DNA from 2 places in the Bacillus cereus group sp. BfR-BA-01383 genome. Region 1 is predicted to be linked to the other one. Evidence: riboswitches for the same ligand, from Rfam matches in the RefSeq annotation. Region 1 holds a riboswitch; the other holds the start of a gene.

Region 1 (4,188 bases):
GAATTGATAATAGTTTTATATGAAATTGGAATAAAAACTCATAAGCTTCTAATCTTTTCTTTGCATCAAAGCTATCTCGGCCCCATACGGTAATACCATGGTTACGGATTAATATTGCTCCCGAATCTCCTTGTATATGCTTTCGGAAGTTTTCTCCAAGAGTTGGGATATGGGCATGGTTTTCGATAATAGGAATGTGAATCGTTGCACCTTCTTCCCAAATATCAAGAGCTTTAATAATTTCTTGATTTTGAAGGGTGACTGCATCACTATACAAATTTGTGATGACATTGTTATCAGTTGTATGAATGTGAAGTACGCACCCGGCATTCGTATTGTTATAAATATGTGTATGCAATATTGTTTCTGCTGAAGGGCGTAATTCAGTCTCTAATACGGGAACTCCTAAATGATCTACTAATAGAAAATCATCTGGAGTGGTTTTTGTTTTATCTTTACCGCTTGCTGTAATAAGAAAAGTAAGTGGCTCGTGACTAACCTTTATAGAAATATTACCACTTGTTGCTGGAAACCAATTTCGTGTTGTTAACTCTTTTTTGATCTCGCTTAAGTCATACCATTGACGAAAAAGTTGTTTCATAATTTCACCTCCAACAAATGTTTTAATTCAGCTTGAACATCCTGAAATGTTTCAAACGGTGTATAAGCAATACGATTTTCTTCACATTTGGTAATAAGAAAGTCGCGGGCAAATACTTTATCCGCTTGTTTCGCAGCTTGTAAATCAGTAATTGAATCTCCAATTACAATATGGAAGTCATTTGTATCACTTAATTTACGGATTAAAGATGATTTACATAATCCGCAATGATTTTGACAGTGATGATCACAAGGGTGAGGCCAATTAACTGTAATGCATTCGTTTGAAAAGTCTGTTTTATTACAGTAAATTTGCTCTTTTGGAATAATTCCTTGTAAGAGTGGATAGACGAAGAAATCCATTCCGCCTGATATTACGTAAAAAGAAATATTATTTTCATTTACAAATTGTATAAATTCACGAAAGCCACTACGAATTTCAGCAGTTTCTTTTAAAAATTGAATCATATCATCGTGTAGATTAGTAGGTAGCAATTGGAATAATTGAGAAACACCTTCTTGAATAGATAGCTCTTGTGATAAAATTCTATTCTTTACTTCTTCTGCTTCTGGTGGTGCGAATTTTTCCATAATGGACATAATGTTATCGTTATTTGTAATCGTACCATCGAAATCACAAAACACTTGAATACTCATAATTTCACCCCATGTGAGGGATTTCCCCATATTTGTAGTGCGCTATGCAAATTTATTTCATCTACTTCATGGAGTGGTTTTCCTTGCAAAGTAGCTTCAATTGCAGCACGGAATGCTTTGCCACCGCCCTGCGCTCCATTCGGATGCCCATGAATCCCACCGCCAGCATTAATAACAACATTTTTACCGAAATCTCGTAGAATAAAGGGAACGAAACCAGGGTGAATACCAGCAGATGGAACGGAAAAACTTTTCTTGAAAAATGCATCGTCTTCAGTTAAATATTTTGAGATGGTAAGAGCCTCTTCTTTTTCTAACGCAACGCTGCCATATGGAGAGGGGAATAAAGAAAAATCAGCACCAGCATAACGAAGCAGCTTTCCAAGTAATAGTGGAGACGAGATCCCATATAACTTGGATGCTGAATAAGCACCACTTACAGCAGGGTGTGCCATGATAGGAACTGGGATTTCGTCATCTTCTGCAAGTGATTGTAGTACATCTAGTCCGTAAGCAAATACGTTAAATAATAGAATATCAGCACCAGCTTGTACTGCACGTTTCGCATTTTCTTTTAAATCAAAAGTTCGTCCTGTTAAATTTACGGCATATAACGTTTTATGGCCGTGTGTTTCATATACAGATTGTAAAACTTCTTTTCCAGATACAATTCGCTTTGTTAGTGGTGTTAATGAATTCTCAAATAAAATTTCATCATCTTTTACGATATCCACACTACCACTTGCTTGATCGCGTAATTGCGTTTTTAAATATCCAATATTTCGTCCAATCATGCCTTTAAAAATACTCATTAAAAGAGGACGGTCATACACTTGTAAAAGGTTTCGAATGCCATCTACACCAAATTTCGGGCCAGGAAAATGCTTTTTTAACTCATCTGAAAAAGTTAAATCAATTAATTTCACTTCGCCATCAAGTGATAGCTTTCCGAATGTAGTTGTTAAAATCGCTGGTAAATCTGGACTGAAGTTTAATAATGGGTATTCTATTTTAATAATCCCGCGTTTTACTTTTTTACGTAGATACGAATTGATATGTTCTTGTTCATCTAATTCCTCAATATGAATGACATTGCCTTTATGTTGTTTTAATTGTTCTTGCAATAAGTGTGGCAAATGAGTCCAAGAGCCAATTGTTAAACCGAGTGCAATTTGCTCAGCTTTTTTTTCTAAGTTATGTGAATCGTCATGGATTAAATACGTCGCTATAATTCCGCTCATTGTTATAACCTCCTAGTTAAATAAAAAAACCTCTCAGCTAAGGAGAGGTTTTTTTACAACCAGCTCCTTATCTGTCAGCGTAATGCTGCGAGAATTAGCACCGTGTCTACGATTGTAGATCGGTTGCCGGGTTTCGTCGGGCTCGTCCCTCCACCTGCTCTTGATAAGAAGTATTTAGAAATGTTTAAATTTTTAAGATAACTGAATTTTGTCAGATATTTTTTATGTTGTCAACGATTTTTTGAAAAAATTTAATTTATCAATTCGATGAATTGCTTCTCGTAATCTATCTTCTGTATGCAAGAGACCAACACGGACATACCCTTCGCCATGCTCACCAAATCCAATACCAGGAGCAACTGCAACGTGTGCTTTTTCTAGTAAAATATCAGAAAATTGCTCAGATGTATATCCTTCTGGTACAGGAAGCCATGCGAAGAATGATCCTGTTGGAATATCAACATTCCAACCAATTGAGTGACAAGCTGAAATAAGAGCATTTCTCCTAGATTCGTAACTATTTACAAGATCTGTTACACAAGACTGTGAACTTAATAGTGCTTCGCGGGCTGCGTCTTGAACTGCACCAAAAATACTAACATACATATGATCTTGCAATAGGTTAATTGTTTCGATGACACTTTCATTCCCGACTGCAAAAGCAATACGCCACCCAGCCATATTGAAAGTTTTTGATAATGTGTAAATTTCAATTCCTGTATCTTTAGCGCCATCTGCTTGCAAGAAACTAACGGGTCTTTGACCATCAAACCCGATAGCACCGTAAGCAAAATCATGAACAACTAATATATTATGTTTATTAGCAAAATGAATGGTTGCATCAAAAAAATCTTTTGATGCAGTAGCGCCAGTAGGATTGTTTGGATAGTTTAAAAACATTAACTTTGCGCTCTCCGCAATAGAGTCATCAATTTTTGTATAATCCGGTAAAAAATTATTTTCTGCAATAAGCGGCATTGTTTCAAAGTGTGCCTTTGCTAAAGCAACTCCGGATAAATAATCTGGATAGCCTGGATCTGGAACGAGAATAGTATCACCAGGGTTTGTAAAACAAATTGGTAATTCTACTAATCCAGCCTTTCCACCAAACAAAATAGCAACTTCAGTTTTTGGATTTACTACTACATCATATTCACGTAGATAGAATGTTGCCACAGCTTCTTTTAAACTTTCATGTCCGCGAAATGGCGGATATTTATGATGAATGGTCTTTTCGGCAGCATCTTGTAAAGCTTTTACGATATGCTGTGGTGTTGGTTGATCTGGATTACCTTGACCTAGATTAATAACATCGTGACCAGCTGCAACGACTTTGTTAACTTTTGCAACAAGTGAAGCAAAAAATTGTGTTGGCAATGATGTTACTATCTCAGAAGGTTGAAATAATTTCATACTTTCCACCTCTTTTGAAAGTTGTTACAATTCTAGTGACAAATGATATAATCTTTCCAGTATTTTGTAAAGAAAAAAATAAGAATGGGGCTGACAAAATGAAAGTCGCATGTATTCAAATGGATATTGTCTTTGGAGATGTAGAAAAAAATATTGAGAACGCTAAAACTAAAATTAGTGAAGCGATGAAGGAAAGACCAGATGTTATTGTTTTACCAGAACTATGGACAACAGGATATGATTTAACGAGACTTTCTGAAATTGCAGATAGGAATGG
Region 2 (4,188 bases), on a different contig from region 1:
GTCGGTTCATCTAATATGATAAGTTTGGGATTTGTGATTAATACAGATGCGATAGTTAATCTCTTTTTTTGCCCGTAGCTTAATGCCTGAATTGGCCAATTACGAAATGGATATAAACCACAGATTTTTAACGATTCTTCAGCTCTATATTTAACTTCTTCCTTAGAAAACTTTTTAAATTTCAAAGAAAATGAAACTTCTTCTAACACAGTAGGTTGTGTAATCATATGATTTGGATTTTGCATCACATAAGATATAATTTCCCCACGTTTACGAATAGACCAAGAACTGATAGTTACTCCATCTAACAAAATTTCTCCATCTTTTATTTTATTTATACCAATCAGACTATGAGCTAATGTTGATTTCCCTGCTCCATTATGTCCCAACAGCGCTACAATTTCTCCTTCGCATATTGATAGACTTACATTTTTTAATACTTTTTGTTTATTAGGATATGAAAATGACAAATTCTCTACTTTAAGTAATTCCTTGTTTTTAGTATTACTTTTTAATACAATTTGCTTATTCATCCACTCTTTTATAACGCTATAGATTCTTTCCTTGTGAAGATTTTCAAGTGGATATATTACGTCATTATTACTATCAAAATGTAATCTCTTTAGTGCTTCGATGTAAATAGGCTCTCGTAAGCCAATACGAGGTAATATATTTGATGCCAAAATCTCTTCTGGTGTCCCTATCGCAACAACTACACCTTCATCAATTAAAATAATTTTATCCACATCCAGTTTTAAAATTTCTTCTATTCGATGTTCAATAATTACAATTGTTTTATTATATTGTTTATGTATATCTTTAATAAGTTCGATTGTATGTAAGCTACTTAGCGGATCTAAGTTTGCTAACGGTTCATCGAACAATAATATATCGGCATTTGTTGTTAACAGACCTGCTAGAGAAACAGTTTGCTTTTGGCCTCCTGATAATTCATGTGGACTTTGTTTATGAAAAGTATGCATCTTCACCTTTGTTAATGAGTCTGCAACAATCCTTTTCATATCATGTTGATTTACACATTCATTCTCTAAATAAAAAGCTACATCTTCTTCTACTGTAAGGCCAATAAATTGAGCATCTTGATCTTGCAAAATTGTTCCTACATATTTACTCTGTTCAAAAATACTGCCTTCCCTCGGGTCTTTACCAGCAATTAAAATGTTACCCGTACTAATCCCTTCATATGAAAATGGGATTAGCCCATTGATACAATGAGCTAACGTCGATTTCCCTGAACCGCTTCGTCCAGCAATTAGTACTTTTTCGCCAGAATTTATATGAAATGTAATGTCTTTTAAAGTAGGCTGCGCAGCATGCCCGTATTGAAAGGTAAAGTGTTCAAACGAAATAATTGGTTGCATGTTAACATCCCTACTTTTCAATTTTTAAATGTGTATGTTTTTTATTTGATTTAGCCAGACCAATTGTAATCGGTAATCCAAGAACTAAAAATACAATAACATCCGAAATTGTTGCTCCTAGTACTTGTATAACAATTTTGTCAAACGGTTCTCCCATCACAATAATATCGAATGCTCCAGCAAATATAATAGCAATGACAATACCAACTAACCCAGCAATTGCTAAATAAGAAATATCCCCCTTACTATACGTCCCGTTTTTCACACTAAAACCAGTTCTTTTTTGAATGAGACCCATCGCAAAACCAATAATTCCTGAGCTAACTACCCAGCCCCACCAAATACCCCCGCCAGTGATCGTATCTGTTACGGTATGACCGATAAGTCCTATTAACAGTCCAGCCACTGGACCAAATAATGCACCAAAAATGGTTAATATAGCTAATCCAGGTTTAATAAATGTATTTGGTGCAATAGTAAATCCCCAAAGTCCTAATATCCCGTATAAGGCTGATCCGATTCCGATTGCTACTACTAACTTTGTTGATAATTTGTTCATTTCAATTCTCCTCTCATATTAGTAAACTTTTATTACTCTATATTTATTTAAAAAATGAATTATGCATCGACACTCCCTTTCTATACAATAAAAAATGACCTCTTACATAAGAGGTCATTTTCTTTCACGTTCAAGAATCCTCTTATCTTGCAAAAAACACATCGTGTCCTCTGCGGAATTAGCACCTTCCTATGAAATTACATAGGGGTTGCTGAGGTTTCTTAGGGCCGTTCCCTCCACCTCTCTGGATAAGTATTAATTTGTAATTCGTATTATGGCACCAATAAGAGTGATTTTCAATACTTTTCTAATTATTTTTATTTTTCGTTAAATAATACACCTAAATCATTGTATTCTTATCGGAATTATGAAATAATGAATTCAAAATTGTTACGGGAGGAATGTATGATGAAAGTAATTGGTTTAATTGGTGGACTAAGTTGGGAATCTACATCACTATACTATAAACATATTAATACACTTACACTCTCTCAATATGATCAAAATGCTAAACTTGTCTTATACAGCATGGACTTTGGTGAAGTAACTACTTTATTACAAAACCATCAATATGAAGAAGTGAAAAATGAATTAGTCACAGTTGCAAAAAAAGTTGAAAAATCCGGTGCTGACTGTTTATTAATGTGCTCAAATACGGTGCATTTATTTGCTGAAGAAGTAGAAAATGCAATATCCATCCCGCTTCTTCACATTGGCGATGTAAGTGCTAAAAAAATGGTAGAACACAATATAAAACGTATCGGACTTTTAGGGACGAAACAAACGATGGAACAAGATTTCTATAAATCACGACTAGCAAATTATAATATTGAGACAATCATTCCAAATGACGAGGAAAGGACTTTTATCCATCATGTTATTTTAAATGAATTAAGTAAAGGAATTATTTCAGAAACATCAAAAGAAAAGCTATTACAAATTACAAACTCATTAGTTCAAAATGGTGCGGAAGGTATACTACTCGGTTGTACTGAAATACCTTTGCTCATTTCCCAGAACGATCTAACAGTTCCTGTATTTGATACTGCTTTTTTACATGCAAATACTGCTGTGCAGTTTGCTGGATAATAAAATAAAAGCATAAAAGTGTGCCCTCTATGTTTTTAATTGTCCAATCTATTAATTTAAAAGAGATTCCATAACTGTAATTGCTTCTTTTGATAACCTATTTGCTGCTTCAAGCTCTGTCAGCCTTTGTGCTAATAAGCTGTTCTTTATCATACGGTATTATCACAAATGGAACATTAGGTTGATAAATAATTGTCAGTCATCAAAAAAAGCATCTACAAAAATAGATGCTTAACCGTGATAAGGAGTGTTCTGTGAGGTTAGGATAAGCTTTTCAGCTTGTCCTATGCTATCAATATATGATTTAATTTATAAAACGTGAATAGTTAATAGAATTATTTTATGCCTCTTTTCTAATCTATTTCTATATTAAAACGTCCCTAGTTTATATACATACTAGAAACGATTCGTACTTTTTAATTCTCTACTTTTGTCGCTTCCCCAGTTAACCGCTTACTTTTCAATTCAAAATAAGCATCTAAAACTTCTTTTCCAATATCAGAGTTAATACCAGATTTATCATTTATAACCCACGGTACAACGACAGAAAATGCTATTTCTGGATCATCATATGGCGCATATCCTGCTAATGTTAAGTTATAGCATTCTCTACGATCGCCTTTCTCATTTCGCCCAATATCACTTTCTCCACCGTATACCGTTTGTGCGGTCCCTGTTTTACCAGCTGGTTTATACGATGCTTTTTGGAACGCTCTTACTCCCGTTCCATCCCCTTCTTGGAATACCTTTCTAAATCCTTCTTTTACTTGATTTATATACTCCTCTTTCATATCTACTTTATTTAAAACGACTGGTTCTATTGAATGCATCACTTTACCAACTTCATCTTTTTGAACGGTTTGTTCTCTAATCTCTTGAACAATTTGCGGTTTCATTCGATAACCGCCATTTGCGATAGTTGAAATATATTGTGCAAGCTGAAGTGGTGTATACGTATCATACTGTCCAATCGAATAATCTAATAAGAAACCAGGCTGATTATCTTTTCTTCCAATTTGTCCCGCAGTTTCATTCGGTAAATCAATACCAGTTTGTACGCCTAGTCCAAATTGCCTGAAATAATACCTCATTTTATCAAAGTATTCTTGTTTAATATCTAGTGAACTATTTTTCACATAATCCACGCCGGCAATTTTT

The links. Region 1 has a riboswitch for S-adenosylmethionine ahead of mtnW (2,3-diketo-5-methylthiopentyl-1-phosphate enolase). Riboswitches for the same ligand answer to the same signal wherever they lie in the genome.
Region 2: it holds a riboswitch for S-adenosylmethionine, as region 1 does, so the genes downstream of both, MR065_RS09105 (ECF-type riboflavin transporter substrate-binding protein) here and mtnW (2,3-diketo-5-methylthiopentyl-1-phosphate enolase) in region 1, are expected to answer to the same signal.

Annotation. Positions count from the first base shown of each region.
Region 1 covers NZ_JAKUFP010000001.1:102,437-106,624, reverse strand. Annotated here, with positions in the region: gene MR065_RS00590 (methylthioribulose 1-phosphate dehydratase) at 1-601, opposite strand, end outside; gene MR065_RS00585 (2-hydroxy-3-keto-5-methylthiopentenyl-1-phosphate phosphatase) at 598-1,257, opposite strand; gene mtnW (2,3-diketo-5-methylthiopentyl-1-phosphate enolase) at 1,254-2,498, opposite strand; SAM riboswitch class I at 2,563-2,668, opposite strand; gene MR065_RS00575 (pyridoxal phosphate-dependent aminotransferase) at 2,721-3,911, opposite strand; gene MR065_RS00570 (carbon-nitrogen family hydrolase) at 3,926-4,188, shown strand, end outside.
Region 2 covers NZ_JAKUFP010000006.1:175,809-179,996, forward strand. Annotated here, with positions in the region: gene MR065_RS09100 (ABC transporter ATP-binding protein) at 1-1,382, opposite strand, end outside; gene MR065_RS09105 (ECF-type riboflavin transporter substrate-binding protein) at 1,393-1,941, opposite strand; SAM riboswitch class I at 2,081-2,196, opposite strand; gene MR065_RS09110 (aspartate/glutamate racemase family protein) at 2,347-3,030, shown strand; gene MR065_RS09115 (peptidoglycan D,D-transpeptidase FtsI family protein) at 3,447-4,188, opposite strand, start outside.